DNA from 4 places in the Rhodococcus sp. NPDC003318 genome. Region 4 is predicted to be linked to each of the others. Evidence: riboswitches for the same ligand, from Rfam matches in the RefSeq annotation. Region 4 holds a riboswitch; each other region holds the start of a gene.

Region 1 (7,035 bases), on a different contig from region 4:
CCGAAACCGTCAACCCGATCGCATCGCGGAGAAAACAAGTCTTAGGCTGTCGGTCATGGCTTACGACGTCGCCCGGGTGCGGGGACTGATCCCTTCACTCGGAGACGGATGGATCCATCTCGACCCGCAGGCCGGAATGCTGCACCCAGATTCGGTGTCGACCGCGGTGTCCACCGCGTTCCGTGGATCGGCGTCCCGGCACACCGGCAGGCATGTCAGCGCCCGGCGCGGCGCGGAGATCCTCGACTCCGCCCGGCAGGCGGTCGCGGACCTCGTCGGTGGCGACCCGGACGGCGTCGTCCTCGGCCCCGATCGCGCGTCACTGCTCGCGTGGCTGGCCGAAGCGCTCAGTTCGCGGCTCGGTCTCGGCACCGGTGTCGTGCTGTCCCGGCTCGACGAGGAGGCGAACGTCGCGCCGTGGCTGCGCGTCGCCAACCGGTACGGCGCCCAGGTCCGGTGGGCGGAGGTCGAGATCGACACGTGCGACCTGCCGAGCTGGCAGTTCGCCGAACTCATCGGCCCGACCACCCGGCTGGTGGCGTTGACGGCCGCGTCCCCGATCGTCGGCTCGGCGCCGGACGTGCGGGTCGCCGCCGACCGGATCCACGAGGTGGGTGGGCTGCTCGTCGCCGACGCCGTCGCGGCCGCCCCCTACGCGCACGTCGACATCCACGAACTCGGTGCGGACGTCGTCGCGGTCTCCGGGCCCAGCTGGGGCGGACCCCAGATCGGCGCCCTGGTGTTCCGCGATCCGGCGCTGATCGACCGGATCCCGTCGATCTCGCTGAACCCGACCGCGCGTGGCCCCGAACGCCTCGAACTGGCCGGACACCAGTACGCCCTCCTCGCCGGGCTGACCGCGTCCATCGACTACCTCGCGAACCTCGACGAGGCGGCCCACGGCACCCGCCGCGAACGGCTCGAGACGTCGATCAGCTCGCTGCAGGACTACCACGACCGGCTGTTCGAGCGGCTGCTGGCGTCCCTGCGCAGGTTGCCGCAGGTCACGCTGATCGGCACCTCCCACAGCCGGGTTCCGACCATCAGCTTCACCGTGGCCGGGGTGCCCGCCGAGAAGGTCTCCGAGCATTTCGCCGACCGCCGCATCGGCACCGTCGTCGGCAGTCGCGGCAGCCGGCTGCTCGACTCGCTCGGCGTCAACGAGGAGGGCGGCGCCGTGACGATCGGCCTCGCGCCCTACACGACGCGGTACGAGATCGACCAGCTCGTCCGCGCCGTCGCCTCCCTCGGCTGAGCACAGCACCTCCCCGTTCCCAACCGCGGTCCCCGCCGACCCCGCCCCTCCGGGCTGAAGGCCGCCTTCGTTCGGATCAACCGCACGAAGGGCACCTTCAGCCGGAACAGCGGGTCGTCCGGCGGATCCGGCCGAAGGCCACCTTCATGTCGTTGATCCGCACCGGGGTGCCCTTCAGCCGGGTGGGGTCAGGCGACGGTGAGCACCACCTTGCCGACGGTCTCGGCGGAGTCCAGCAGCTCGTGCGCCCGGCCGGCCTCGGTGATCGGCAGCTCGGCGTGCACCACCGGGCGGATCGTGCCGTCCGCGACGAGCGGCCACAGGCGGGCGGTCACCTCGGAGACGATCTCCGCCTTGCTGGAGGTCCCCGTTTCGGGCCGGCCCCGCAATCCGGTCGCAAACACGTGGCCGCGCTTCGCCAGGAGTTTGCCGATGTTCAGTTCGGCGATCGCGCCGCCCTGCATGCCGATCACGCACAGCTGCCCGTCCTTGGCGAGTGCGTCGACGTTGCGGTCCAGGTACTTCGCGCCCATGTTGTCGAGGATCAGGTCGGCGCCGCCCTGCGGGGTGTCGCGGACGGCGGCGACGAAGTCGTCCTCGCGGTAGTTGACCGTGATCGAGGCGCCGAGGTCGCGGCAGGCGGCGAGTTTGAGTTCGGAGCCGGCGGTGACGGCGACGGTGGCGCCGAGCGCCGACGCGACCTGGATGGCGTGGGTGCCGATACCGCCCCCGCCGCCGTGGATCAGCACCAGCTGCCCGGCGCGCATCCCGCCGATCATCACCAGGTTCGACCACACCGTGCACGCGACCTCGGGGAGTGACGCCGCGGCCGCCAGGTCCAGTCCGTCGGGCACCGGCAGCAGCTGCGTCGCCGGGACCGCCACCTTCTCCGCGTACCCGCCGCCGGCGAGCAGCGCGCACACCCGGTCGCCGATCTGCCAGTCCCGCACCCCGTCGCCGAGCGCACTGACGGTGCCGGAGCACTCCAGTCCGAGGATCTCGCTGGCGCCGCGCGGCGGCGGGTAGAGGCCACGGCGCTGCAGCACGTCGGCGCGGTTGACGGCCGTCGCGGCGACGTCGATCAGCACCTCGCCGGGGCCGGGGCTGGGATCGGGAACCTCCGACCAGGTGAGGACTTCGGGTCCGCCGGGCGCGGTGACGGTGATCGCATGCATGACACCGACGCTAGCGCCTGCCCGCGTACCACCGCTGCGCAGTCGGTGGAGGCGATACCGTCTCGCTGTGACCTACTTCGGCAACATGCAGAACGAGATCTACTTCTCCGGCCTCGGCGGCGTGGTCCCGGAGCTGCCGATGACGGCGGCCGGTCTCGAGGACCTCGCGCGTGAGCGGCTCTCGCCGGAGGCGTTCGGCTACATCGCGGGCAGCGCGTCCACCGAACGGACGGCGGCGGCGAACCTGGCGGCCTTCGACCGGCACGCGATCGTGCCGCGGATGCTGCGCGGCACCGCCGCCGCCGACGCCCGCGACCTCGCTGTCGACGTGCTGGGGACGCGGCTGGCGGCGCCGGTGCTCACCGCCCCGGTCGGGGTGCTCGAAATGGTGCACCCGGACGCGGAGGCGGCGGTCGGCGCGGTCGCGTCCGAACTCGGTGTCGGGTCGGTGCTCTCGACGGCGGCGTCCACGCCGATCGAGACGGTCGCGGCGGCGTCGGGTGAGAACTGGTGGTACCAGCTGTACTGGCCGTCGGACGAGGAGGTCGCGGAATCGTTCGTGCGGCGCGCCGCCGCAGCCGGCGCGAAGGCGATCGTCGTCACCGCCGACACTCCCGGAATGGGTTGGCGACCACGTGATCTCGTGCTCGGTCACCTGCCGTTCCTGAAGGCGAAGGGAATCGCGAACTACCTGTCCGACCCGGTGTTCCGGTCCCGCCTCGCGACGCCCCCGGAGGAGAGCACCGAGGCGATGCAGATGGCGGTGCTGACGTGGGTGTCGATGTTCGGCAATCACGCCCTCCGCACGAGGGACGTTGCACGACTGCGGGACTGGACCGACCTGCCGATCGTGGTGAAGGGCATCGTGCATCCCGACGACGCCCGCGAGGTGATCGACGCAGGCGCGTCCGGTGTCGTGGTGAGCAACCACGGTGGCCGTCAGGTCGACGGGGCGATCGCCGCGCTCGACGCCCTCCCCGAGGTCGCCGCCGCGATCGGGGACCGGGCGGCCGTGCTGCTCGACTCCGGGATCCGCAGCGGCGCGGACGTGATGAAGGCGCTGGCGCTCGGCGCGGACGCCGTCCTGTACGGCCGTCCGTGGGTGTACGGCCTCGGACTCGCGGGTGCAGACGGAGTGCGGCACGCGCTGCGGATGCTGCTCGCGGACTTCGACGTCAACATGGGCCTCGCCGGTTTCGCGACCGTCGCCGAGTTGGATCCGTCGATCCTTCGCGCCACCTGAGCGGTCCCCCGCTCACTAGAATGGCGGGGTGGCAACAGAGATTGCAGATGAGACGGCGGCGTCTCCGCACTGGCTCGACGCGGCGGAGATGCGTGCCTGGCGGGGGTTCATCGAGGGCAGTCAGCGCCTGATGGAGGTGCTCAACCGGGAGCTGCAGAGCCGACACCAGATCTCCCTGGCGGACTACCGGATCCTCGTGATCCTGTCGGAGTCGCCCGACGGGTCGGTCCGGATGAGCGAGCTCGCGGACGGGATCCTCTCGTCCCGCAGCCGCCTCACCCACCAGGTGCGGCGGATGGAGACGGACGACCTCGTCACCCGCAGCACCTGTGTCGAGGACGGCCGCGGCGTGCTCGCCCTGATCACACCGCACGGCCGCAGCAAACTCGCCGAAGCCGCTCCCACCCACCTCAACGGGGTGCGGAACTACCTGATCGACCTGCTCGACGCGAAGGAACTCGACGCCGTCGGCACCGTGTTCGAGAAGGTCGACGCCGCCCTGGACGCCCGCCCGGAGGTGTGACGCGCCGGGCGGGTTCGTCCCCGGTTGCGCCCGGCGGCTAGGATTCGCCACGGAAGCGTGGCAGAGCGGCCGAATGCACTCGCCTTGAAAGCGAGCGTCGTGAGAGCGACCGGGGGTTCAAATCCCTCCGCTTCCGCAGCTGGCCCCTCACCTGTTGATGCAGGTGAGGGGCCTTTCTCGTGCCACGAACCGGTCCGCGCGGCACGTCGGCGGGGCCCGGCTGAGTCCGTGCCTGCTAGATTCCGCGATGCCAGGCAATCCCGACAATCGGGATCAGGTGGAATCCGGTGGGAATCCGGAACTGACGCGCAACGGTGTGGGGTGACGCCCCGAGTCCGGTCGCCTGCTGGGTCGGTGAACTGTCGCCGGCATTTCTCGTGTGGACGCTCGCGTGCGGCGTCCGCAGGAAGTTGACGTGTCATGAAGCAACATGTCCGAATGGCGGCCGCCGGGATCGCGGCCGCGACACTGGTCGGGATGGCGGGATGCGGCGCCGAGGAGGCGGCCGACCACGATGCCCCGACGGCCCTCACGAACTGCGACACCACGGTGTCGCTCGACGCTCCCGTCGAGCGGGCGATCGCCGTCAATCAGCCGGCGGCCGAGCTGCTGCTGAGCCTCGGCGTCGAGGATCGCCTCGCCGGTCTCGCGTTCGTCGACGATCCGGTCCTTCCCGAACTCGAACAGCGGGCGTCCGAGGTGTTCCGGTTCGACGACGAGTTCCCCTCGTTCGAGGCCGTCCTCGATCGCGACCCGGATCTCGTCTACACCACGTTCGACTACACCTTCTCCGCCGAGGGAATCGCCGACCGGCAGCGGTTCACAGATCTCGGCGTCGCGACGTACCAGTCCCCGAGCGAATGCGGCGGCCAGGACGCCGTGCAGGATTCGGAACTGACGCTCGACGACCTGTACGCCGAAATCGGCGACGTCTCCACGCTGTTCGGCGTTTCCGAGCGCGGTGACGCACTCGTGGCGGACCTGCGATCCCGTGCGGAGGCGGCGGCCGACGGCATCGATCCGTCCGGGGTCACGCTCGCCTGGTGGTACGCGGGCACCGCGACGCCGTACATCGCGGGCTGCTGCGGGGCGCCCGGGATCATGACTCGCGAGGTCGGGGCGGTGAACGCCTTCGCCGACAGTCGGCAGCTGTGGCCCGAAATCGGCTGGGAGAGTGTTCTGGACCGTGATCCGGCGGTGCTGGTGCTCGCGGATCTCGGACGTGGCGGGGATGGCGACAGCGCCGAGGCGAAGATCCGGTTCCTCGAATCCGATCCGGTGGCGAGTCGACTCACCGCGGTGCAGAACAAGCGGTACATCGTCATCAGCGGTACCACGATGGATCCGTCGATCCGCAACGTCGCGGGCATCGAGGAACTCGCCGCGGGGCTGCGCGACCTCGGGGTTGCGCAGTGAAGTCGGCGGAGCTCGTCGAGCGCTGGGATCGTCAGCAGGCCGCCTACATCGCTGACCGGGAAGTGCTTTTCGGCGTGATGCTCGACGCGCTGGAGCTCGCCGTCGGAACCGATTTCACCGCGGTCGATCTCGCCTGCGGACCAGGATCGCTCAGCGGCCGGATCCTCGACCGGTTCCCGGATGCGCGGGTGGTGGCTCTCGACCACGATCCGATGCTCCTCGAACTGGCCCGCGAACACCTGGCGGGGCACGGCGACCGGGTCCGGTTCGCCGGGCGGGACGCGACCCCGCCGACCACGGTGCAGTTCCAGCTCGCCGCGCTCCGGCAGGCCGGGTTCGCGGAGTCGGGCACGTTGTGGCAGCTGTTCGACGACTACGTCGTCTACGGAGCCGCCTAGGTTGCCGCCGGTGTGCTCACCGCCGCGGAGTCGGCATCCGACTTCGGCCGCGGCACGGTGAATGTGGCGACGACGCAGGTGATCGCGATGGCGAAGCAGCCGGCCGTGTACCAGAGGCTGCCGATCGGGTCGCCGTTGTCGGTGACGCCGTCGACGGCGCCGAACCAGTCGGGCAGCGCCGTCGCCCACAGGACGGCCATGACGGCCAGATACACGACGGCGTACCAGCGGACGAAGTCGTTGCCGTACGCCGGGATGTCGGTGTCGTCGCGGCGCAGCCGCGACCACTGCCGGGCGAGGACCACGACCGCGACCACGGTCAGGACGACCAGTTCGGCGGCGTAGAGGAATCCGCGGACGGTGTCGCTGCCCGCCCCGAACACCGTCGCGGGGAGGGGCAGGATGAAGGTGCCCAGCGACGCCAGCAGTCCGATCACCACTGTGCGCCAGACCAATTGGAGGCCCGTGAAGTGCTCGCCGCGGTCGACGTGACGGCCGACGAACAGTTGGACGCAGAAGGCGAGGGACATCGGCCACAGCGCGGCGAACACGACCACACTCGGCAGCGGAACCGAATCGAACATCGGCTGGTTGACGGGGTTGTCGAGGGACCACTCCCACCACCGCAGTTGCGGGCCTGTGTGGTCGAAGATCTCGTAGAAGGCGTGGTGGACGAATCCGACGCAGACGGCGCCGACGAGGACGCCGTACCGCCGGAACACGCCGAGCATCCTGACGATCTCGAAGGCGATCGTGGTCATCAGCGGGTAGATCGCGACGATGTACAGCGGGAGCCGGCCCCACAGGAAGTCGACGGTGAACACGTTGTGCGCGAACATCGTGTCGACGTGATCCTCGATGCCGAAGGCGGCCGGGAAGTACAGCGGCGGTTCGATGACGAACAGGTAGGCGGTCGCGCCGAACCAGAGCACCAGATTGGTCGGGTCACCGTGGCGCCGCAGCCGCGCGATCGCGAGGACTAGGGCGAGCAGCGAGCCGAGCACGACGGTGAACTCGAGCACCGG
Region 2 (7,035 bases), on a different contig from region 4:
GCAGGCACACCACATCGTTGTGCGCGGGCAAGCGCTTTCGCGTCACCCCGGACGCGACCATCGTCGCGTCGCAGAAGATCGGCGCCCCGTCGCGGAGCGCGGCGCGTGCCGCGGAGACGACCCCGGGGCTGAACGCGACGTCGTCGGTCAGATCGACCTGGCCGCACGCGTGGATCATCCGGACGACCGCCTGGGCAACGTCCGCGGGGAACCTCGACAGGTCGGCTTCGGCCCGGATCGTGGCGAACGACTGGCGGTAGATCTCGGCGCCGTCGCGGATGTAGTCGGTCATGCACCCAACGATATGGGGTCAGGGTGTCGGCGGGTCCACCCGGTAGCCGTCGCCGGTGGCGACCACATCGGTCACCTCACCGCGGGGGCGCCCGCACCGCCGCTCGCAGCCGGCCCAGTGCTGGCGGCCGTCGGCGGGCAGCGCACCGGACTCGACCGCGGCGACGGCGTCCCCGCGGACGTCGGCGAGGGACTTCGCGCAGCCGGGACGTCCGGTGCAGGCAGTGACCTGCAGCCACGGGGAGTTCGCGTCGAAGATCAGCCCCATCGGCGCGAGGATGCGCACCACCTGTTCGGCGACGCCCTCGTCAAGGTCGTGCAGCAGCACCGACCGCCAGGGAGTGACCGTGATCGGATGCTCGACGGCCACCAGGAAGTCCGCCAGCCGGGCGGGCAGCACCCCGAACCTCAGGCCTGCCGCGAGGGTGACCGTGCCGTCGGGCTGGTCGAGCCACCCGATCGGGCCCGCCGACTCCGGCGCCGCCAGGTCGACGGGGTCCGCCGTGGCGGTCACACCCAACCGGGCGAGCACCCGGCGCGGGCCGTCCTCGATCTCCTGCAGCCGCCACTGCGTGCCGCGGATCTCGCGCAGCGCCCGGGCCGCGTCGAGCAGGGTCGCGACCGCACCCTCGGCGGTCAGCCGGACGCCGTGATCGGCACCGGCGAGTGTCAGGGCCACCTCGGTCGCCGTGACGGCGTGCAGCCCGAGGTCGCCCTGCAGCCCCGTCACGTCGCCGCGGCCGTCGTCGAGGGTGAACAGGACGCGGCCCGGCAGGTCGGCGAGGTCGGGATCGGCCATGAGACCGGCGTCGAGAGCCGAGGCCCACCCGCGGACGTCCGCGATTCCGCCGATCCGACCCGACAGCGGGGAGGCGAGGATGTTGCGGACCCGTTCGTGGGTCGGCGAGGGCAGCAGTCCCGCCGCGGCGAGCCGGTCGGCGAAGGCGGCGGGATCGGTCACGGCCCGAAGCTGGATGTTGCCGCGGGACGTCAGTTCGAGTTCGCCGTTGCCCAGGTCGCGGGCGGCATCGGCGAGGACCTGGAGCTGAGCGTGGGTGAGTGCACCGCCGGGCAGTCGGACCCGGGACAGTGCGCCGTCGGCGGCCTCGTGCACCTGCAACGCGCCGGGGCACGCGTCGGGGCGGGACCGGGGGGCCGGGGATTCGATATCGGACATCGCCCTCCAGCCTACGGTGACGGCACCGGTACGATCAGCGGCGATTGCGGCAGCTCGAGAGGAAACCGGTGCGATTCCGGTGCGGTCGCGCCACTGTGACCCGGACTCCGGGGAGTCAGACCCTCCGACGCTGCCGTCCCAGACCGAGTGGGGCGCGAAACCCCGAGGAGGCATCGTGATCCTGCTGCTGTCGACGTCCGACACCGACCTGCTCAGCGCCCGCGCCAGCGGCGCCGACTACCGGTGGGCGAACCCCGCGCGCCTGCTCGTCGACGACCTGCCGGCCCTCCTCGACGGCGTCGACCTGGTGATCGTCCGGATCCTCGGCGGACGTCGTGCGTGGGAGGACGGCCTGGACGCGGTGCTGGCAGCGGGCACACCCACCGTCGTCCTCGGTGGTGAACTCGCACCCGACGCCGAGCTGATGGAGTTGTCCACGGTGCCGGGCAACGTCGCGGCGCAGGCCCACAACTATCTGGCCGAGGGCGGCGCGGACAACCTGACGAACCTGTACGGCTTCCTGTCCGACACGGTGCTGCTCACCGGTGTCGGGTTCGAACCGCCGGTGCACACCCCCACCTGGGGATTCGCCCCCGTGAGTCCTTCCGGCCCGCAGACGGACCGGAAGGACTCACCGGTGGTGGCGGTGCTCTACTACCGCGCGCAGCACCTGGCCGGGAACACCGCGTACGTCGAGGCGCTGTGCCGGGCCGTCGAGGATCGGGGCGCCCGGCCGCTGCCGATTTTCTGCGCGTCTCTGCGCACCGCGGAACCCGAACTGCTCGACGTGCTCGGCACCGTGGACGCGATGGTCGTCACGGTCCTCGCGGCCGGCGGCACGAAGCCGGCGAGCGCGTCCGCCGGCGAGGACGACGAGTCGTGGGACGTCACCGCCCTCGCCGCCCTGGACGTGCCGATCCTGCAGGGCCTGTGCCTGACCAGCAGCCGGGAGGCGTGGGAGGCCAACGACGACGGGCTCTCGCCGATGGACGTCGCCACCCAGGTCGCGGTGCCGGAGTTCGACGGCCGCATCATCACGGTGCCGTTCTCGTTCAAGGAGATCGACGCAGACGGACTGACCAGCTACGTGCCCGACACCGAACGGGCGGCCCGGGTCGCCGGGATCGCGGTGCGGCACGCGCGACTGCGTCACGTCGCCAACCCCGACAAGCGGATCGCGCTGATGCTGTCGGCGTACCCGACGAAGCACGCGCGGATCGGCAACGCCGTCGGACTCGACACCCCGGCGAGCGCGATCGCGCTGCTGACCGCGATGCGGGACGCCGGTTACGACCTCGGCCCGGCGGACGGCGAGGACGCGCTGCCCGGGCTGGCGTCCGGGGACGGTGACGCGCTGATCCACGCGCTGATCGCGGCCGGCGGTCAGGACCCGGACTGGCTGACCGCGGAACAGTTGGAGGGCAACCCGATTCGCATCTCCGCGGCACGTTATCGGGAGTGGTTCGCCACGCTGCCCGCCGACTTCCGGGAGGCCGTCGAGGAGCACTGGGGCGCCGCCCCGGGCGAGCTGTACGTCGACCGCAGCGCCGACCCGGCGGGCGAGATCGTCATCGCCGCCCTGCGGGTCGGGAACGTCGTGCTGATGGTCCAACCGCCCCGCGGCTTCGGGGAGAACCCGGTCGCGATCTACCACGACCCCGACCTGCCGCCGAGCCACCACTACCTCGCCGCCTACCGGTGGATCGCCGCCGCGACCGAGCAGGGCGGGTTCGGTGCCGACGCGATCGTGCACCTCGGCAAGCACGGCAACCTCGAGTGGCTGCCCGGCAAGACCCTCGGCATGTCCGCCTCGTGCGGCACCGACGCCGCGCTCGGGGAGCTGCCCCTGGTCTACCCGTTCCTCGTCAACGACCCCGGCGAGGGCACCCAGGCCAAGCGCCGCGCCCACGCCACCCTCGTCGACCACCTGATTCCGCCGATGGCGCGGGCCGAGTCGTACGGCGACATCTCCCGGCTCGAGCAGCTGCTCGACGAGCACTCGAACATCTCCGCGCTCGATCCGTCGAAGCTGCCCGCGATCCGCCAGCAGATCTGGACGCTGATGCGCGCGGCCAAGATGGACCACGACCTCGGGCTCGCCGAACGCCCGGAGGAGGACGTGTTCGACGACATGCTGCTGCACGTCGACGGCTGGCTGTGCGAGATCAAGGACGTCCAGATCCGCGACGGACTGCACGTCCTCGGGCAGGCCCCGGACGGGGACGCCGAGGTCGAGCTGGTGCTCGCGGTGCTGCGCGCCAAGCAGATGTGGGGCGGCGAGCGCACCGTGCCCGGCCTTCGGGAAGCCTTGGGGCTCAGCGAGGCGGGCGACGAGAACCGCGGCCGCGTCGACGAGATCGAGCAGACCGCACACGGCCTGGTGGCCGCGCTGCAGAAGGCCGACTGGGATCCCGCCGCCGCCGCGGAGATCGGGGCCGCCCACGGATCGGACGTGATCCGGGTGCTCGAGTTCGCCGCCGCCGAGGTGGTCCCGCGGCTGCGCGGCACGGGACGCGAGATCGAGCAGGTGCTGCGCGCCCTGGACGGCCGGTTCGTCGAACCCGGACCGAGCGGGTCGCCGCTGCGCGGCCTGGTCAACGTGCTGCCCACCGGCCGCAACTTCTACTCCGTCGACCCGAAGGCCGTCCCGTCGCGGCTGGCGTGGGAGACCGGGCAGGCGATGGCGGAGTCGCTGCTCGCCCGCTACCTCGCCGACCACGGCGAGTACCCGACGTCGGTGGGGCTGAGCGTGTGGGGCACGTCAGCGATGCGCACCTCGGGCGACGACATCGCCGAAGTGCTTGCGCTGCTCGGTGTCCGACCGGTGTGGGACGAGGCGTCGCGGCGCGTCACGACGCTCGAGGTGATCGACCTCGCCGAACTCGGCCGCCCCCGCGTCGACGTCACGGTCCGCATCTCCGGGTTCTTCCGCGACGCGTTCCCGCACGTCCTCGCCCTGCTCGACGACGCCGTCCGGATGGTCGCGGCGCTCGACGAGCCGGCCGACCGCAACTTCGTCCGCGCCCACGCGCAGGCCGACCTCGCCGACCACGGCGACGAACGTCGGGCCACCACCCGCATCTTCGGGTCCAAGCCCGGCACGTACGGCGCCGGCCTGCTCCAGCTGATCGACTCGAAGTCGTGGCGCGGTGACGCCGACCTCGCGCAGGTGTACACCACGTGGGGCGGCTACGCGTACGGCCGCGGACTCGACGGGGCGCCGGCCGCCGACGACATGCGCAGTGCCTACAAGCGAATCGCGGTGGCCGCCAAGAACACCGACACCCGCGAGCACGACATCGCCGACTCCGACGACTACTTCCAGTACCACGGCGGCATGGTCGCGACCGTGCGCGCGCTGACCGGCAAGGACCCCGAGGCCTACATCGGGGACAGCACCCGCCCCGACGCCGTGCGCACCCGCACCCTGTCGGAGGAGACGTCGCGGGTGTTCCGGGCCCGGGTGGTGAACCCGCGGTGGCTCGAGGCGATGCGCAGGCACGGCTACAAGGGCGCGTTCGAAATGGCCGCGACGGTGGACTACCTGTTCGGCTACGACGCCACCACCAACGTCGTCGCGGACTGGATGTACGAGAAGCTCGCGCAGACGTACGTGCTCGACGAGCAGAACCGCGAGTTCATGACGAAGTCGAATCCGTGGGCGCTGCACGGGATCGCGGAGCGACTGCTCGAGGCCGCCGAGCGGGACATGTGGGGGGAGCCGTCCCCGGACGTCCTCGACGGCCTGCGGCAGGTGTACCTCGAGACGGAGGGCGACCTCGAGGACCGTTAGCGCCGGCGCGGGATCAGCAGGGTGAACCCGATCGCCGCCAGCGAGGTCACGCTGAGCATCACGACGATCGCGTTCAGCCCGCCGAGGGTGTTCAGGCCCCCGGCCAGGGCCGTGCTCGACAGCAGCATCGTCGCGATCGAGACACCGATGCCGCTGCCGCCGGTGCGGATCACGGCGTTGGTGCCCGCGGCCTCGCTGGTGGCGCGCTCCGGGACCGCCTCGACGAGCAGATTCGGCAGCGCAGTGTAGGCGAACGCCGTCGCGACGGACACGGTGACCACCATGACCATCATCCCGGCGACGGAGTCGTGGACGACGAGCAACAGCGCGTTGCCTGCGAGGAACAGTGCGCTGCCGATCAGCATCGACGTGCGGGCGCCGACGGTGGCGGCGATGCGACCGCTGAGCGGGGTGCAGACGAAACCGAACATCGAGCCGACGAACGAGAGCCAGCCGGCGTTGGTGGGGGTCAGTCCCAGACCGACCGGAGCGCTGGTCGGGGACTGCAGGACGATCGGGACGATCATTGTCGTCACGCCGACGGGACCGACCGAGATCGCCAGCGTCGCCAGCATGGTCAGGGAGAACTTGCGGTCCCGGAACTGCCGGACGTTCACGATCGGGGACGTCGCCCGCAGCTCCCACAGCACCCACAGCGCCAGCGCCGCCAGGCCACCGAGCACGAGGCCGAGGGTGGCCGGGTCGGACCAGCCCCACGCCGTGGACTTGTTGACGCCGAGCAGCACCGCCGCGATCGCGGGTACGAAGGCGACCGCACCCAGGTAGTCCACCTTCTCCGTCGTGCCCGTCGGCGGGCGCCACGGCAGGACGAACGCCACCAACGCGACGGCGCCGACCGCGTAGGCCGCCGCGACGACGAAGATCAGGTGCCAGCTCGCGTGGTCGAGCATCACGCCGGCCACCAGCAGCGACGCCGAGCCGGCGGCCACCGCGGAACCGGAGATGACCGCCACCGCGACGGGCACCTTCGCGGCGGGCAGGTGTTCCCGGGCGAGCCCGATGCACAGCGGCAGGATGGCGCCCGCGACGCCCTGGACGGCGCGACCGGCGACGATGCTGCCGATGCTGTCGCCGACGGCGCTGATGAGCGACCCGGTCGCGGCCGCGACGAGCAGCACGATCAGGACGCGCTCGCGTCCGTACATGTCGCCGAGCCGCCCGCACACCGCCGCCGAGGCGGCCGCCACCAACAGGAAGGCGGTGACGGCCCACCCGACCGTGGCCGCGTCGCTGTGGAACTCGGCGATGAACGTGGGGATCGCGGCGTAGACCATCGACGTCTCGAACGCACTGATGACCTCGACGGCCACGAGGACCGCGACGATCACCCAGACGGGTCGTCGACGGGTGTACCGCCCGGATCGGGTCGAGCCGATGCGCATGTCCTGCGCGCCGATGTCGGGTGTCGCTGTCACTGCATGCCTGTCTGCCGCCGGAACTCGGATCGCCCGAAGCTACGACGCGGCCGGCCGGTCCGCAGCCGCGCTCCCGGTGATCGAGACCACACGTAGGCTGCGTGTCATGACCTCCACTCTCGGTGAGATCGCCGCCGCCAAGTACGTGTTGCTGACGACTTTCCGCAAGGACGGGACACCGGTACCGACGCCCCTGTGGGCCGCCGCCGACGGTGACCGGCTGCTGATGTGGACGGTCACCGACTCCTGGAAGGTCAAGCGGATCCGCCGGAACCCGCGCGTGACGATCGCGGCCTGCGATGCGCGCGGCAACCCGAAGGGGGAGGCCATCGACGCGG
Region 3 (7,035 bases), on a different contig from region 4:
GCCGCCTTGCGCGAGCACGGCCTCGGATCCGGGTCGCCCGGCGACATCCATGTCCTCGTTCCCCACGACCGTCAGCGCCAGTCGGCACGCTTCGTCCTGATCGAGCGGACGACACGACTGCCGGACGCGGTGTCCCGCAACGGTTTCGCCTGCGCACCCCTCCCGCGGGCGACGCTGGACGCAGCCCGCCGGATGCGCTCGCTGAACGCGGTGCGCGCTCTGGTGTCCGAAGTGATCCAACGTGAGCGGCTCGAACCTGCTGCATTGTTCCGTGAACTCGCGGCGGGTAGCCGACGTGGGTCGGCGCTGCCACGAGTCGTGCTCGCCGAGGTCGCCGCGAACGTCCACTCGGTCGCGGAGGCACAGGCGCGCGATCTGGCCAGGACCTCGGGGCTGCCGACCATGAGTTTCAACCCGTCCGTCCACACCGCCGACGGGCGGTTCCTCGCCCGCCCCGACGGCTGGATCGACGACGTCGCCCTCGCCTGGGAGATCGACTCGCTGAACTGGCATCTGAGCGCGGACGACTACGCGGCAACGCTCGAGCGGCGGTCGCGGTTGCAGAGTCACGGGATCGTCGTCTACGCGATCATTCCGCGACGACTGACGGAGGAACCGGCGCGGGTCCTGTCGGAGTTACGCGCCCACTACGACCTCGCCGCGTCCCGTCCTCGCCCCGACGTCCGCGTGCATCCCTGACGACCTGACGACCTGACGCCTCGACGACCTGACCCCCTGATGCCCCACCCCGCCCGGCTGAAGGCACCCTTCGTGCCGTTGATCCGAACGAAGGCCACCTTCAGCCAGAACGGGGGGCGGCCGACGATCCGGAGTGAAGGGGCCCTTCGTGCGGCTGATGCGAACGAAGGCCACCTTCAGCCGCGGTGGGTGCGGGGTGGGGCGGTGGGTGCGGGGTGGGGTGTGTTGGTCAGAGCTTGACCATGGGGACGCCGCCGATCAGCATCAGCCGCACCTTGCCCGACGAGCCGAAGTCGACGGTGACCGTGGCGGTGGTGCCGGCACCCTTCGTCTCGAGGACGGTGCCGAGCCCGTACTTGTCGTGGCTGACGCGGTCGCCGACCGCGAGCACCAGGTGGTTGTTGCGGGGCCGTGCGGAACCGAAGCTCGGTGTCGCCTCGGCCCTCTCGCGACCTCCGAAGCCGCCGTACCCGCCGCTGTTGCCGTAACCGCCGTTGCCGTAGCCACCGCCGTAGCCCTGACCACCGCGGAACCGGCCACCACCGATGGCCCCACCCATGCCCGGGCCGGGATCCTCCCGACGCCAGTCGATCAGTTCCTGCGGAATCTCTTGCAGGAAACGCGATTCCGGGTTGGTGATCGGCTGACCCCACGCCGAGCGCAGCACCGCGCGGGTCACGTACAAGCGATGCCGGGCCCGGGTGATGCCGACGTACGCGAGGCGACGTTCCTCGGACAGCTCCGCCGGATCGCCGAGCGCCCGCATGTGCGGGAACTGGCCGTCCTCCCACCCGGTGACGAACACGACGGGGAACTCGAGACCCTTCGCGGTGTGCAGCGTCATCAGCGTCACCACGCCGTCGCCGTTGTCGGGCAACTGATCCGAATCCGCGACCAGCGACACCCGTTCCAGGAACGCGGCCAGCGACCCGGGGTCGGGCTCACCGTCGCCGAGTGCCGGGTCGTCTTCGCCGGCCGCGGCGAGGGCACCTTCGAGCGACTCGTCGATCTCGGTGTCCAGACCGGCCGCGTTGCGGGCGTCGGAACTGAACTCGCGTGCGACGCTGACGAGTTCGTTGAGGTTGTCGAGCCGGGCGCCGTCCTGGGGGTCGCTGCTCGCCTCGAGTTCGGCGCGGTAGCGGGTCTTGTCGAGGACGGACTCGACCACCTCGCCGATGTCGATCAGTCCGGTGTCGTCGGGCTGCATCCCGTCACGGATCTCGTCCATCATGTCGAGGAAGCCGGCGATCGCCTTCTGCGAACGGGTGTTGAGCAGCGGCACCGTGCCGTCGGCGGCGTCGCGCAGGGCGGCCGCGAATCCGATGCCCCGCTGCTCGGAGTGCACCGCGACGCACGCCTCGGCACGGTCGCCGATGCCGCGACGCGGGGTGTTGAGGATGCGCCGCAGGCTCACCGTGTCGTCGGGGTTCTCCAGCACCCGCAGGTACGCGACGACGTCGCGGACCTCCTTGCGCTCGTAGAACCGGACGCCTCCGACCACCTTGTACGGCAACCCGAGCCGGATGAAGATCTCCTCCAGCGCGCGGGACGAGTTGTTGGTGCGGTAGAACACCGCGACGTCGCCGTAGCGCGCGTCGCCGGCGTCGACGAGCCGGTCGATCTCCGACGCGACGAACGACGCCTCGTCGTGCTCGTTGTCGGCGACGTACCCGGTGATGAGGTCGCCCTCGCCGGATTCGGTCCACAGCTTCTTGTCGCGTCGGCCGGTGTTGCGGGCGATCACCGCGTTGGCCGCCGACAGGATGTTCTGGGTGGAGCGGTAGTTCTGTTCGAGCAGGATCGTCCGGGCCTGCGGGTAGTCCCGCTCGAACTCCTCGATGTTGCGGATCGTCGCGCCACGGAAGGCGTAGATGGACTGGTCCGCGTCACCGACGACGCACAGCTCCGACGGCGGGACGGGGCCGGCACCCTCCTCGCCGACGAGGGTGCGCACGAGGACGTATTGGGCGTGGTTGGTGTCCTGGTACTCGTCGACGAGGACGTGCCGGAACCGGCGCCGGTAGTACTCGGCGACCTGCGGGTGGTTCTGGAGCAGCGCGACCGTCTCGCCGATCAGGTCGTCGAAGTCGAGCGCGTTGGCCGCCCGCAGCCGGGCCTGGTAGTGGCCGTACACCCGCGCGACGAGGCGGACGACCTCGTTGGTCTCGAGTTCCGCGTTGGCCGCGGCCTCCTCGGGACCGATCAGCTCGTTCTTCAGGTTCGAGATGTGGGTGGCCAGCAGCCGCGCCGAGTACTTCTTCTGGTCGATCTCGAGATCCTTGGAGATCATCGTCAGCAGCCGGCGCGAGTCGTCGGCGTCGTAGATCGTGAAGTTCGAATTCAGCCCCGGCAGCAGCGCGGCCTGCATGCGCAGGATCCGCACACAGCTCGAGTGGAAGGTTGCGACCCACATGCTGTTGGCGCGGGGTCCGACGAGTTGGGCGACGCGCTCGCGCATCTCGGCGGCCGCCTTGTTCGTGAACGTGATCGCCAGGACCTGCCCGGGAGTGACGTCCCGCTCCGCGAGCAGGTACGCGATGCGGCGGGTCAGCACCGCAGTCTTGCCCGACCCTGCGCCCGCGACGATCAGCAACGGCGATCCCTGGTGCACGACCGCCTCGCGCTGCTGCGGATTCAGTCCGGCCAGGAGGGCGTCGGTCGAGGTGCGGGTACCGGCGTGAGCTGCCGCGGAGAATGTGTTCATCGCCTGTCCACGCTACCGCTGTGCACCGACATCGGGCTGCCCGCCCACGACCCGTGTGCACCCACGACCCGCCGCGCCCGGTCGGGCATGGCAAAATGGGGTCATGCTCAGTGCCGACGCTCGCCACCCCTGGCGATTTTTCTACGGGTACCGGACTCCGGTGCCCGTGGCCTGAACAACCCACGAGCCCCGCGGTCCGCAGCGATCCGGGGCTCTTTTCGTGAGAGGGCCTGGATCGGGTAACGACCCGCGGGACCGAGAACGATCCAGTTTCTGACACGAGGAGAAGACATGGGCGCCCCCATCTCGCCGAACAACAACGCCGAGAACGACACCGACCTGCCGACCAGCGAGGCCGAGATCGACGAGCTCCGCAAGGAGATCGACCGCCTCGACGCGGAGATCCTCGCCGCGATCAAGCGCCGCAGCGAGGTGTCCCAGGTGATCGGCCGCACCCGCATGGCGTCGGGCGGTCCGCGCCTCGTGCACAGCCGTGAGATGAAGGTGCTCGAGCGGTTCAGTGAGCTCGGCCAGGAGGGTCACACCCTGGCGATGCTGCTGCTGCGCCTGGGGCGCGGTCCGCTGGGCCGGTAACTCCGCTCGGGCCTGCGACTCCTCTTCGGCGCCGGTGACGACGAGGCCCCGGCAACCTCGGAGGAACGCAGCGCGATACCCGGACATACCGGGCGATGCTCGCGAGGTATACGGTGACGGTGGCCGCCCGTGCGGCCCCGATCGGCGAGGGAACCCGGTGCGAATCCGGGACTGACGCGCAGCGGTGACGGCCCTGTTCACGTGGGCCGAAGTCCGGATGCTCGCGGATCGGGTCAGGTGAGACTCTCGGCCCCGCGACTGGGCCCTGAACGAGGAGTTCCCGCTTCGTGCGTATTCGTTTCCTCCGCTGTGCCGCCGTGCTCGCCGCAGCTGCCACGCTGCTGCTGACCGGCTGCTCGGGTTCCGCAGCCACCGACGACGAGCCGTCGACGGCCGCGACCGGGTATCCCGTCACGCTCTCGAACTGCGGCCGCACCGTCACCGTCGATGCGCCGCCGCACCGTGTCGTCTCCCTCAACCAGGCGTCGACGGAGATCCTGCTCTCCCTCGGACTCGCGGACCGCATGGTCGGCACCGCGACGTGGACGGATCCGGTCCGTGAGAACCTGGCTGCCGCGAATGCGACGGTGCCGCGGCTCGCCGACAACAAGCCGTCGCTCGAGGTGGTGCTCGACGCCGAGCCGGATTTCGTCACCGCGTCGTTCGGGTCGTCGATCGGCGACGGCGGCAGTGCGGGCCGCGACCAGTTCGAGTCGCTCGGTGTGCCGACCTACCTGTCCCCCACCGACAACGGGTGCGGCGGCGACGTGTCCTCGGCGTCGAACGCGGACGGCGCCCGCACCGAGCCGTTGACCCTCGACAGCGTCTACCGGGAGATCCGCGAACTGGCCGCGATCTTCGACGTCCGCGAGCGCGGTGAGGGGTTCGTCGCCGAGTTGCAGCAGCGGTACGCGACGGCAGCGGACACCGTGGACGCTGCCGGTGTCTCGCTCGCGTTCTGGTTCGCCGACACGAAGACCCCGTACATGGCGGGCTGCTGCGGGTCGTCCGGGATCATCGCGCGCGCGGTCGGCGCCACCAACGTCTTCGCCGACACCACCGACGAGTGGCCGCAGGTCTCCTGGGAGACGGTCGCGGACCGCGATCCGACCGCGCTGGTCCTCGCCGACCTGAGCCGGCGCAGCATCGACGGCGACGCTCTCGACAGCAAGATCGCCTTCCTCGAGTCGAACCCGGTGACGTCACAGCTGCCCGCGGTCCAGCAGAAGCGGTACATCGTCGTGAGCGGGGCGGACATGAACCCCACCATCCGCACCGTCGACGGCGTCGAGAAGGTGGCGGGGGCGCTGCAGCAGTGGAACCTCGTCACCCCGCAGCCGTGACGCCGACGGTCGCCGCGGAACGGGCGACGGCCCCGACCCCGACCCCGACCCCGCGACGCGAGTCGAAGGCCCTGCTTCCGGCGGTGCTGCTCGGTGGACTTGCCGTCCTGGTGGCCTCGATCGCCGTGACCGTCACGATCGGGCCGGCGAACCTGTCGGTCCGCGACGTGTACGCGGTGATCCTCGAGCACTGGGGCATCGGGTCGTCGGGGCTGACCCGGCTGCAGGACGGCATCGTCTGGGAGTTGCGGCTGCCCAGGACCCTGCTCGCGGCGGTGTGCGGCGCCGGGCTGGCGCTGTGCGGGGCGATCATGCAGTCGCTGCTGCGCAATCCGTTGGCCGATCCGTTCGTCCTCGGCATCTCGTCCGGCGCGTCGACCGGGGCGGTGCTGGTGGCGGTGCTCGGCATCGGCGGCGGCGCGATCTCGCTCTCGACGGGCGCGTTCGTGGGTGCGGTCGTGGCCTTCGGCGCGGTCCTCGCCCTGGCGGCGGGGGCCGGCGGCGGCACCGCGAAGGTGCTCCTCGCCGGTGTCGCGGGCACCCAACTGTTCTCGGCGTTGACCTCGTTCGTCGTGATGTCCTCCGCGGACGCCGAGCAGACCCGCGGCGTGCTGTTCTGGCTGCTCGGGTCGCTCAGCGGCGCGGACTGGACCGACGTGGCGCTGTGCGGCGCCGTCACCGTCGTCGGGGTCACGGTGTGCCTGGCGGTGGCGTCGTCGCTGGACGCGATGACGTTCGGCAACTCGTCGGCGGCCTCCCTCGGTGTCCCGGTCGGCACGATCCGCACGCTGCTGCTCACCGTCACGGCGCTGATCACCGCGGCACTGGTCAGTGCCGCGGGTGCGATCGGGTTCGTCGGGCTGGTGCTGCCGCACGCGGCCCGGTTCCTCGTCGGTCCGCGGCACAGCCGGCTGCTGCCCGCGACCGCCCTGATCGGCGCGATCTTCATGGTGTGGGTGGATGCGGTCGCCCGCACCGTGTTCGCGCCGCAGGAGATCCCGGTCGGTGTCGTGACCGCCCTGATCGGTGTGCCGGCCTTCGCGCTCGTCCTCTTCCGGATGGGGAGGACCTCGTGACGCGGTGGGGGCACTGATGCCCCTGCACGCGAAGAACATCACGTGGAGCCGCGGCGGCAACCTGGTCGTCGACGGCGTCACGATCGAACCGCATCGGGGCGAGACGATCGGGCTGCTCGGGCCGAACGGTTCCGGGAAGTCGTCGCTGCTCGGTGTGCTCGCGGGCGTGCACCGCCCCGACGAGGGGCAGGTGCTGCTGGACGGGAGCGACATCCGTGCCCTGCGACGCCGGCAGGTCGCGCGTCGCGTCGCGACCGTCGAACAGCACGCCGACACCGAGATCGACATCACCGTCGCGAATGTCGTTCGCCTCGGCCGGATCCCGCACCGCGGCCCGTTCGGCGGGGACGATACCGCTGACCGCGCCGCGATCGAGCGGGCGCTGGCGCGCACCGGGATGACCGAGCACGCCCACCGCCGCTGGCACACCCTCTCGGGCGGCGAACGTCAGCGGGTGCAGATCGCCCGCGCGCTGGCCCAGGAACCGGACGAGATCCTGCTCGACGAGCCGACCAACCACCTCGACATCGCGCACCAGCTCGACATTCTCGCCCTGGTCGCCGAACTGCCGATGACCAGCTACATCGCCCTGCACGACCTGAACCTGGCCGCGATGTTC
Region 4 (7,035 bases):
CGTGCGGGGCGTCGTCGTTTTCGGCGCATCGCCCCTGTGCACACCCTTTTTCTCCGCCGCGCACCCGTTGTGTACGCGCATCACCCCTGTGCACACGCGAAAACGTGTGTGCTGTGAGCAGTCCCCGACCTCGACGCCGGACACGGCATCCGGCGTTTCGCGTCGACTTCCGTGGCGGGACGGGCAGTCGTGGTGTCCACTTGAACCGTGGCCACTCCCGTCGAGTCCCGTCCCAACCGTGCATCCCTGGTGCTGTCGACGCTGATTCTCGTTGCGGCGGTGGCGAACCTGAACCTCGCGGTCGCGAACGTCGCCCTGCCCGACATCGGGCGGGCGTTCGACGCGAGCCAGACCTCGCTGAACCTGATCGCGGTCGGCTTCTCCGTCGGCCTCGCCGCGTCCGTGCTGTACCTCGGTGCCGTCGGCGACCGCTACGGCCGCAAGACGATGCTGGTCCTCGGCATGACGCTGTCGGTGCCGGCGTCGCTGCTCGCGGGTTTCGCGCCGAACGAGTACGTGCTGTTCGCCGCTCGGGTGATCGGTGGCCTGTCGGCCGGCATGGCGTACCCGACCACCCTCGCCCTGATCACCGCGCTGTGGGCGGGAGCCGGACGGACGAAGGCGATCGCGTTGTGGTCGGCGATCGGCGGCGGACTGTCCGCGCTGGGTCCGCTGGTTGCCGGCGCCCTGCTGGAGTGGTTCTTCTGGGGCTCGGTGTTCCTGGTGACCATTCCGCTGGCGGTGATCGCACTCGTGATGACGGCGGTGTTCGTGCCGAGTCACGTCAACGAGTCGTCGGCACCTGTCGACCACTTCGGTGGCACGGTGTCGGTGATCCTGGTCGGTGCCCTGGTGCTCGGCATCAACTTCCTTCCGGTCGACGGAATGGAGACGATCGCCCTGTCCGCGCTGGCGGTGGCGCTCGTCGCCGGGATCGCGTTCGTGCTCCGGCAGATGCGGGCCCGCGACCCGCTGTACGACCTGCACGTCGCGGGGCGCCGGATCTTCTGGGTCGCCGCGGTCGCGGGCATAGTCGTGTTCGGCACGTTGATGGGCGTGCTGTACATCAGCCAGCAGTACCTGCAGAACGTGCTCGCCTACTCCACCCTGGCCGCGGGGTCGGCGGCCCTGCCCGCGGCGATCGTCATGGTCCTCGTCGCGCCGCAGTCGGCGAAGCTGGTCGAGGCCCGCGGGGCGCGCTTCACACTGCTGTGCGGGTACCTCGCCATCCTGGTGGGCCTGGGGGTGGCGCTGACGCTGTGGGACGAGAACGCCGATTACTGGGTGATCGCGCTCGGATTCATGTTCCTCGGAGCGGGAGTGGGACTGGCCGGCACACCGGCGTCGCATTCGCTCACCGGATCCGTCCCGGTGTCCCGGGCCGGCATGGCGTCCGGAACAGCCGATCTGCAGCGAGATCTCGGCGGCGCGATCGTGCAGTCGATCCTCGGGGCGCTGCTCACCGCCGGGTACGCCGCGTCGCTGACGAAGACCATCGAGGCGACACCGCAGGCGTCACAGGTCAGTGAGCAGACGCAGTCGGAGCTGGAGAAGTCGTTCGCCGGTGCCGTCACCATCGCCGAGCGCTACCCGCAGTACGGGCAGCAGATCATCGCGGCAGCCCGGTCCGCGTTCCTGGACGGCGACGGACGCGCGTACTCCGCGGCAATCGGGATCGTGCTGATCGGCGCGACGCTGGTGTTCTTCGCGTTCCCCAGACGAGACGCGGAGCGGGAATTGCTCGCCCGCTACGAGAGGGAGGACCGGACAGCGGAGGGCGCCCTGCCGCAAGGCTGAACCCGACCGTCGTGTCGGGGTGACGCGGGGGCGGTGCCGGGGAAGACTGGGGGAGGTTTCCCGTCAGCAGGCCCACGGGCCGGTGTCATCGGAAGGATCGCTCATGCCCACTCGTACCGCTCGAACCGCATGGAACGGAACTCTCCAGGAGGGATCCGGCCAGACCGAACTGACCAGTTCGGGTCTCGCGACGTTCGACGTGTCGTTCCCCAAGCGCGCCGCCGACGAGGCGAACGGCGCGACCAGTCCCGAGGAGCTGATCGCGGCGGCGCATTCGGCCTGCTACGCGATGCAGCTGTCCGCGCTGATCGGCGAGGCCGGTGGGGTTCCGCAGAGCCTCGAGGTCACCGCGGTCGTCGGCCTCGGACCCGACAACCCCGGGTTCAAGCTCACCGGGATCACCCTGACCGTCCGCGGTGAGGTCGACGGCCTCGACGCCGACGGGTTCGCGAAGGCCGCGCAGGCCGCGAAGGAGTCGTGTCCGGTCAGCAAGGCCCTGACCGGGGTCGAGATCACGCTGGACGCGGCCTTGATTTGATCGGCGTAGAAAAGATTGGTCCTCGCCAATTGTCGGTTGCTCATTTATCATGGATATCGCCGCGCCGACGCGTGAAGACGCCCTGAGGCGCGGAATTCCCCCTGAAGAATGGCACCTCGCGAAGGGCTTCGGTATTTCCGTCGCCGAGGAATCGCGACGCCGCACCACGTGAGGATCTATTTCTGTGGCCACTCCTGCCGTCACCCCCGCACGCCACCTCGCCGCCAAAATTGCCCTGGTCGGCGCTATGATTGCCCTGCCTCTCGGTCTGGCTGCCGCGCCGGCGTTCGCCATCGGAACCCATGCCGGCAGCTGCAACTTCGACGGAAATGTGAAGTGGGTGAAGGATTGTCCTAACGCGAAGTAAGTCGCGCGCGTAGAACAATTCGGGCACTGTACAAATCGACCCCGGAGGCGTCATGCGTCCGGGGTCGAGAACTGTTTTCCGGAAGTGTCGAACGGGGACGCCGCGCTCGGTGAGTTTCCCGAACCGGTGTCGCCGAACCACGGCCGGCGGGCGCCGGTTCACCGAGCGGATCAACGACTCCGGTGCGATGACACCCTGCGCGCCGCCTGCCGTGGTACGAGCACGGAAAGGCCCGGCACGCGGGCACGACGTTCGAGTTCGACGACGTGATCGACCCGGCACAGCCGCGGGCGTGGATCCGGCACCCGGGTGGCGGCGCGCGGAACAAATCCGGCGGTGGTGGACGTTTCAACCAGTTGTGAGCATCGAATCTCCCGACCAGTCCGCCGTCGTGCTCGAGGTGTGGTCCGACATCGCCTGCCCGTGGTGTTACATCGGCAAGCACCGCTTCGAAACCGCCCTCGCCCGATTCCCGCACCGCGACCGGGTGCAGGTCGTGTGGCGGTCGTACCAGCTGTCCCCGGACACTCCGGTCGGGCTGCGTCGCGCCGAGGTCGACGCACTGGTGGAGATGAAGGGGATGCCTGCCGACCAGGTGAAGCAGATGTTCGCGCACGTCGCGAACACCGCCGCCGTGGACGGGCTCACGATGGACTTCGACACCGTCGTAGCGGCCAACACGTTCGACGCGCATCGGCTGATCCACGTCGCGGGTGACCGCGGCGAGGACGTGATGGCCGCGCTGTTCCGTGCCCACTTCGCGCAGGGCAGGGTCATCGACGACCGTGAGGAACTGGTCGCGATCGCCGTCGAGGTCGGGCTGGACGCGGACGCTGTCCGGACCGCTCTCGACTCCGGCGCCGAGGCCGAGCGGGTCCGCGACGACCTGGCGCAGGCCCGTGCCCTCGGGATCTCCGGGGTGCCGTTCTTCGTCGCCAACCGCGCGATCGGCGTCTCCGGTGCGCAGCCCGTCGAGGTCTTCACCCAGCTGCTGGAGAAGGCCTACGCCGACGCGAGCCCGATCGTCACCCTCGCCGGCTCCGCCGACGCGGACGGAGCGTGCGTCGACGGATCCTGCGCGGTCTGACAGGCACAGCCGCCACCCGCCTTCACCCACCCACCACCGGCCCACCCACCACCGGCTGAAGGCCACCTTCGTGCGGACAGTCCGAACGAAGGCCACCTTCAGCCGGGTGGGGCGGGACGGGGTGGGGCGGGACGGGACGGGGAAGTCGGTCAGTGCGCGGCGGCGAGTACGGGCCGGGAGCGCGTGGCCCGCTCGGTGAGAAACGCGAACCCGACCCCGAGAGCGAGCCACAGCGTCGCCTGGATCGCGAGCGACGAGATCCGGAACTCCCACAGCAGGGTGGCGGGGAAGTCGTCCCCGACCTCGTTGACGCCGGGCAGCAGGATGTAGCCGACCGCCACGATCACCAGGAACGCCGGCACCGGTGCCCCGACCCGGACGGACAGGTAGCCGGACGCCGCGGCGAGCCGCGCGATGTGGACCGCGGCCGCGACCGCGACCAGTCCCAGGACCACCGACGCCAGCCACAACCAGGTGCGCTCGGCGATGGTGTCCGGGTCCCCGACCGCGGGTGGATTCGCCGGGTACTTGAAGAACGGCACAGCCTCGATCGCGAGCCATCCGAGACCGGCCAGCGTCATCGCCAGCACCGGACCGGACAGCGCTGTCAGCCTCCGCGCGAAGTGTGCGACGGCCGCGAAGATCGCTCCGAGCGCCAGCCCCGCGAGGGTGGTCGCGAGGAACAGTCCGACCCGCTGTCCGTCCCGGCTGACCAGGGTGTCGTCGCCGTGAGTGTGTGCGGTGGTGGTCTCGTGTGAATGCTCCGCCGGAGCGGAGGCGGCTTCCTCGATCGCGATGGCGGCGTCGATGTGTGGTTCGCCGATCACGAAGGCGACGGCACCGGCGAGCAGGCCGGCGACGAGTCCGGCCAGCAGCCCACGAACGAGGAGTTTCGAGAATGCGTCGGTCAGTGGCACGGAAGCCCCAGCAGGTGCCGACCGTCATGCATGAGCTCGTGCATGTACATGCCGGTCCGCGAGACCGCGCCCTGGTCGAAACCGACCAGGTACAGGGTCAGCATCGCGAGCAGGACGACGCCCGCGATGATCAACGCGACACCGACCGATGCGGTCGACCTGTCGGGGGTGTGAACGACAGCCATTGGTTCCTCCTGGGATAACGCGTCCCGCAAAAGCCCTGTGCGACGACGACGGGGTCTGGCTGTCGAGTGGACACTCGAACACAGTGGCGCGACCGCTCCGGAATTGCACCGGATTCCCGTCGACATCGCGATTACCAGCGCACTGTCGCACCGAGGTGCCTGCGCTGTCAATCGGCACGGTCAGGACGGCACCTTGTCGAGGAACCCCAGGACGTGCACCAGCCGTCCGGACTCGTCGCGCTCGATGACGTCGAAGCCCGCGACGAGGTCCTCGGCGCCGGCCGGTCCGAGTTGCCAACCGAAGCGCGCCTGTTCGTGGTGGCCGTCCACGGGGCCGCGGAGCCGGAACCGCATACCGGGGAACCGGCCCTGCACGGCTCCGATCGTGGCGTCGATGTCCGCGTGACCCTGCGCCGCGACCGTCGGGTCGACGTACCGCCCGTCGGGGGTCCACAGGTCTTCGATCGCGACCCGCCGGGCATCGGGGTCGGTCTCGTTCCACACCGCGATGTACTTGGCTGCGAGGGCGTCGAATTCGGTCATGTCGTCTCTCCGATCGGTGGGGGCCGGCCCGGGCGGCCGGTCGACGTCCACCACTGTGGCGGCCGCCGCGCGCCCGAGTCGATTACCTCGGAGGTAATGGATCGGCTCCCGCGGACACGCCTAGGCTCGGGACATGACCACGCTCGTGGAGGATCGGCCCGTCGGAGTCCTGTTGCGGCAGTGGCGCGAACGCCGCCGGATGAGTCAGCTCCAGCTTGCCGGCCTCGCCGACGTCTCCGCCCGGCACGTCAGCTTCCTCGAGACCGGGCGGTCGCGGCCCACCAGGGCGATGCTGATCCGGCTGTCCGAACAGCTGGAGATCCCTCTGCGGGAACGCAATTCGCTTCTGCTCGCGGGTGGGTTCGCACCGGCCTATCCGGAGCACGGGCTCGGCGACGTTCCGATGGCGTCGGTGGCGCGGGCGATCGGGCAGATCCTGCACGCGTACCTGCCCTCACCGGCGGTGGTGGTCGACCGCCACTGGAATCTCGTCGACGGCAACGGTGCGGTCGCCGTGCTCGTCGACGGGTGTGCGCGGCATCTGCTGGAGCCGCCGGTGAACGTGCTGCGGTTGAGTCTGCACCCGGAGGGCATGGCGCCGCGGATCGTCAATCTCGGCCAGTGGCGGGCGCACTTGATGCATCGACTCGAACATCAGATCGCGGTGACCGGAGACACGGTGCTCGGTGGCCTCGCGGCGGAGTTGGCGGGCTATCCGTGCGGCGACGCCGCCGTCGACCCGGAACCGGGCGCGCTCGTGGTGCCGATCCGAATCCGCACGGTCGCAGGAGAACTGGAGTTCCTCAGTACTACGACGGTCTTCGGCACTCCGCTGGACGTCACCGTCGCCGAGTTGGCGATCGAGACGTTCCATCCGGTGGACGCGGCCACGGCGGCAGCCCTGCGCGAACACGTGGGATGACGAAGGCACCGGCCGTCGTGCGACGACCGGTGCGCGGGGGACGGGTCAGGCCTGCTTCGCGGGGACGTCGAGGACGACCTCGAACTCGAGCAGGGAGGCGCCGGTCGCGACCGGCTTCTTCGCCTCACCGGCGTGCGCCGCCCGGGCGTCGCCGTTGCGCCAGGCCGCGAAGGCGTCCTCGGACTCCCACTGCGTCACCACGAAGTAGCGGGTCTCGCCGCCCGTCGGACGCAGCAACTGGAAGCCGAGGAACCCCGGCGAGTTCTCGACGGTGCCCGCACGCTGGGCGAACCGCTTCTCGAGCTCCGGACCGGCGCCCTCGGGCACCTCGATTGCGTTGATCTTCACCACTGCCATGGCCGCGAGAGTACTCGCGGCGCGGCGTCTGCGGGACCGGGCCGACCCGATCGACGACCCGCAGCCCGGATGTCCGGTTAATCTCGGTTCCGTGCTGCATGACGAGGGTGGGGCGGGCGGACCGATTCTGTTGCTCCACGGGTTGATGGGCAGCGCGCGTACGTGGCGCAGGCATGTGCCGTGGCTGCGCGAGCACGGCCATGTCTACGCGTTCGACGCGGCCGGCCACGGCAGGCCCGCGCCGGACGAACTGACCACCGAGGCGTTCGTCGCCGACCTGACCGAGGCTCTGGCCCCGATCGAGCGCCCGATGACGGTGATC

What was found. A riboswitch is a leader RNA that binds a small molecule or an ion and turns the genes downstream of it on or off. The one in region 4 is predicted to bind cobalamin.
Region 1: linked by a shared signal. The riboswitch ahead of ACFYVR_RS13660 (ABC transporter substrate-binding protein) and the one ahead of ACFYVR_RS05595 (CbtB domain-containing protein) in region 4 are both predicted to bind cobalamin.
Region 2: linked by a shared signal. The riboswitch ahead of cobN (cobaltochelatase subunit CobN) and the one ahead of ACFYVR_RS05595 (CbtB domain-containing protein) in region 4 are both predicted to bind cobalamin.
Region 3: linked by a shared signal. The riboswitch ahead of ACFYVR_RS12390 (ABC transporter substrate-binding protein) and the one ahead of ACFYVR_RS05595 (CbtB domain-containing protein) in region 4 are both predicted to bind cobalamin.

Annotation. Positions count from the first base shown of each region.
Region 1 is NZ_JBIAOU010000007.1:36,334-43,368, reverse strand. It holds gene ACFYVR_RS13685 (cysteine desulfurase-like protein) at 56-1,255, shown strand; gene ACFYVR_RS13680 (NAD(P)H-quinone oxidoreductase) at 1,444-2,430, opposite strand; gene ACFYVR_RS13675 (alpha-hydroxy-acid oxidizing protein) at 2,516-3,673, shown strand; gene ACFYVR_RS13670 (MarR family winged helix-turn-helix transcriptional regulator) at 3,702-4,196, shown strand; tRNA gene ACFYVR_RS13665 (tRNA-Ser) at 4,248-4,332, shown strand; cobalamin riboswitch at 4,432-4,558, shown strand; gene ACFYVR_RS13660 (ABC transporter substrate-binding protein) at 4,617-5,612, shown strand; gene ACFYVR_RS13655 (class I SAM-dependent methyltransferase) at 5,609-6,010, shown strand; gene ACFYVR_RS13650 (hypothetical protein) at 6,007-7,035, opposite strand, start outside.
Region 2 is NZ_JBIAOU010000001.1:159,735-166,769, reverse strand. It holds gene ACFYVR_RS00720 (precorrin-8X methylmutase) at 1-292, opposite strand, end outside; gene cobG (precorrin-3B synthase) at 311-1,468, opposite strand; cobalamin riboswitch at 1,472-1,612, shown strand; gene cobN (cobaltochelatase subunit CobN) at 1,644-5,261, shown strand; gene ACFYVR_RS00705 (MFS transporter) at 5,258-6,664, opposite strand; gene ACFYVR_RS00700 (PPOX class F420-dependent oxidoreductase) at 6,804-7,035, shown strand, end outside.
Region 3 is NZ_JBIAOU010000006.1:45,575-52,609, reverse strand. It holds gene ACFYVR_RS12405 (hypothetical protein) at 1-699, shown strand, start outside; gene pcrA (DNA helicase PcrA) at 929-3,403, opposite strand; gene ACFYVR_RS12395 (chorismate mutase) at 3,695-3,997, shown strand; cobalamin riboswitch at 4,104-4,241, shown strand; gene ACFYVR_RS12390 (ABC transporter substrate-binding protein) at 4,285-5,340, shown strand; gene ACFYVR_RS12385 (FecCD family ABC transporter permease) at 5,412-6,416, shown strand; gene ACFYVR_RS12380 (ABC transporter ATP-binding protein) at 6,433-7,035, shown strand, end outside.
Region 4 is NZ_JBIAOU010000002.1:73,899-80,933, forward strand. It holds gene ACFYVR_RS05575 (MFS transporter) at 208-1,797, shown strand; gene ACFYVR_RS05580 (OsmC family protein) at 1,901-2,335, shown strand; gene ACFYVR_RS05585 (DsbA family protein) at 3,061-3,789, shown strand; gene ACFYVR_RS05590 (CbtA family protein) at 3,939-4,706, opposite strand; gene ACFYVR_RS05595 (CbtB domain-containing protein) at 4,697-4,891, opposite strand; cobalamin riboswitch at 4,921-5,045, opposite strand; gene ACFYVR_RS05600 (nuclear transport factor 2 family protein) at 5,072-5,434, opposite strand; gene ACFYVR_RS05605 (helix-turn-helix domain-containing protein) at 5,568-6,356, shown strand; gene mhuD (mycobilin-forming heme oxygenase MhuD) at 6,402-6,713, opposite strand; gene ACFYVR_RS05615 (alpha/beta fold hydrolase) at 6,805-7,035, shown strand, end outside.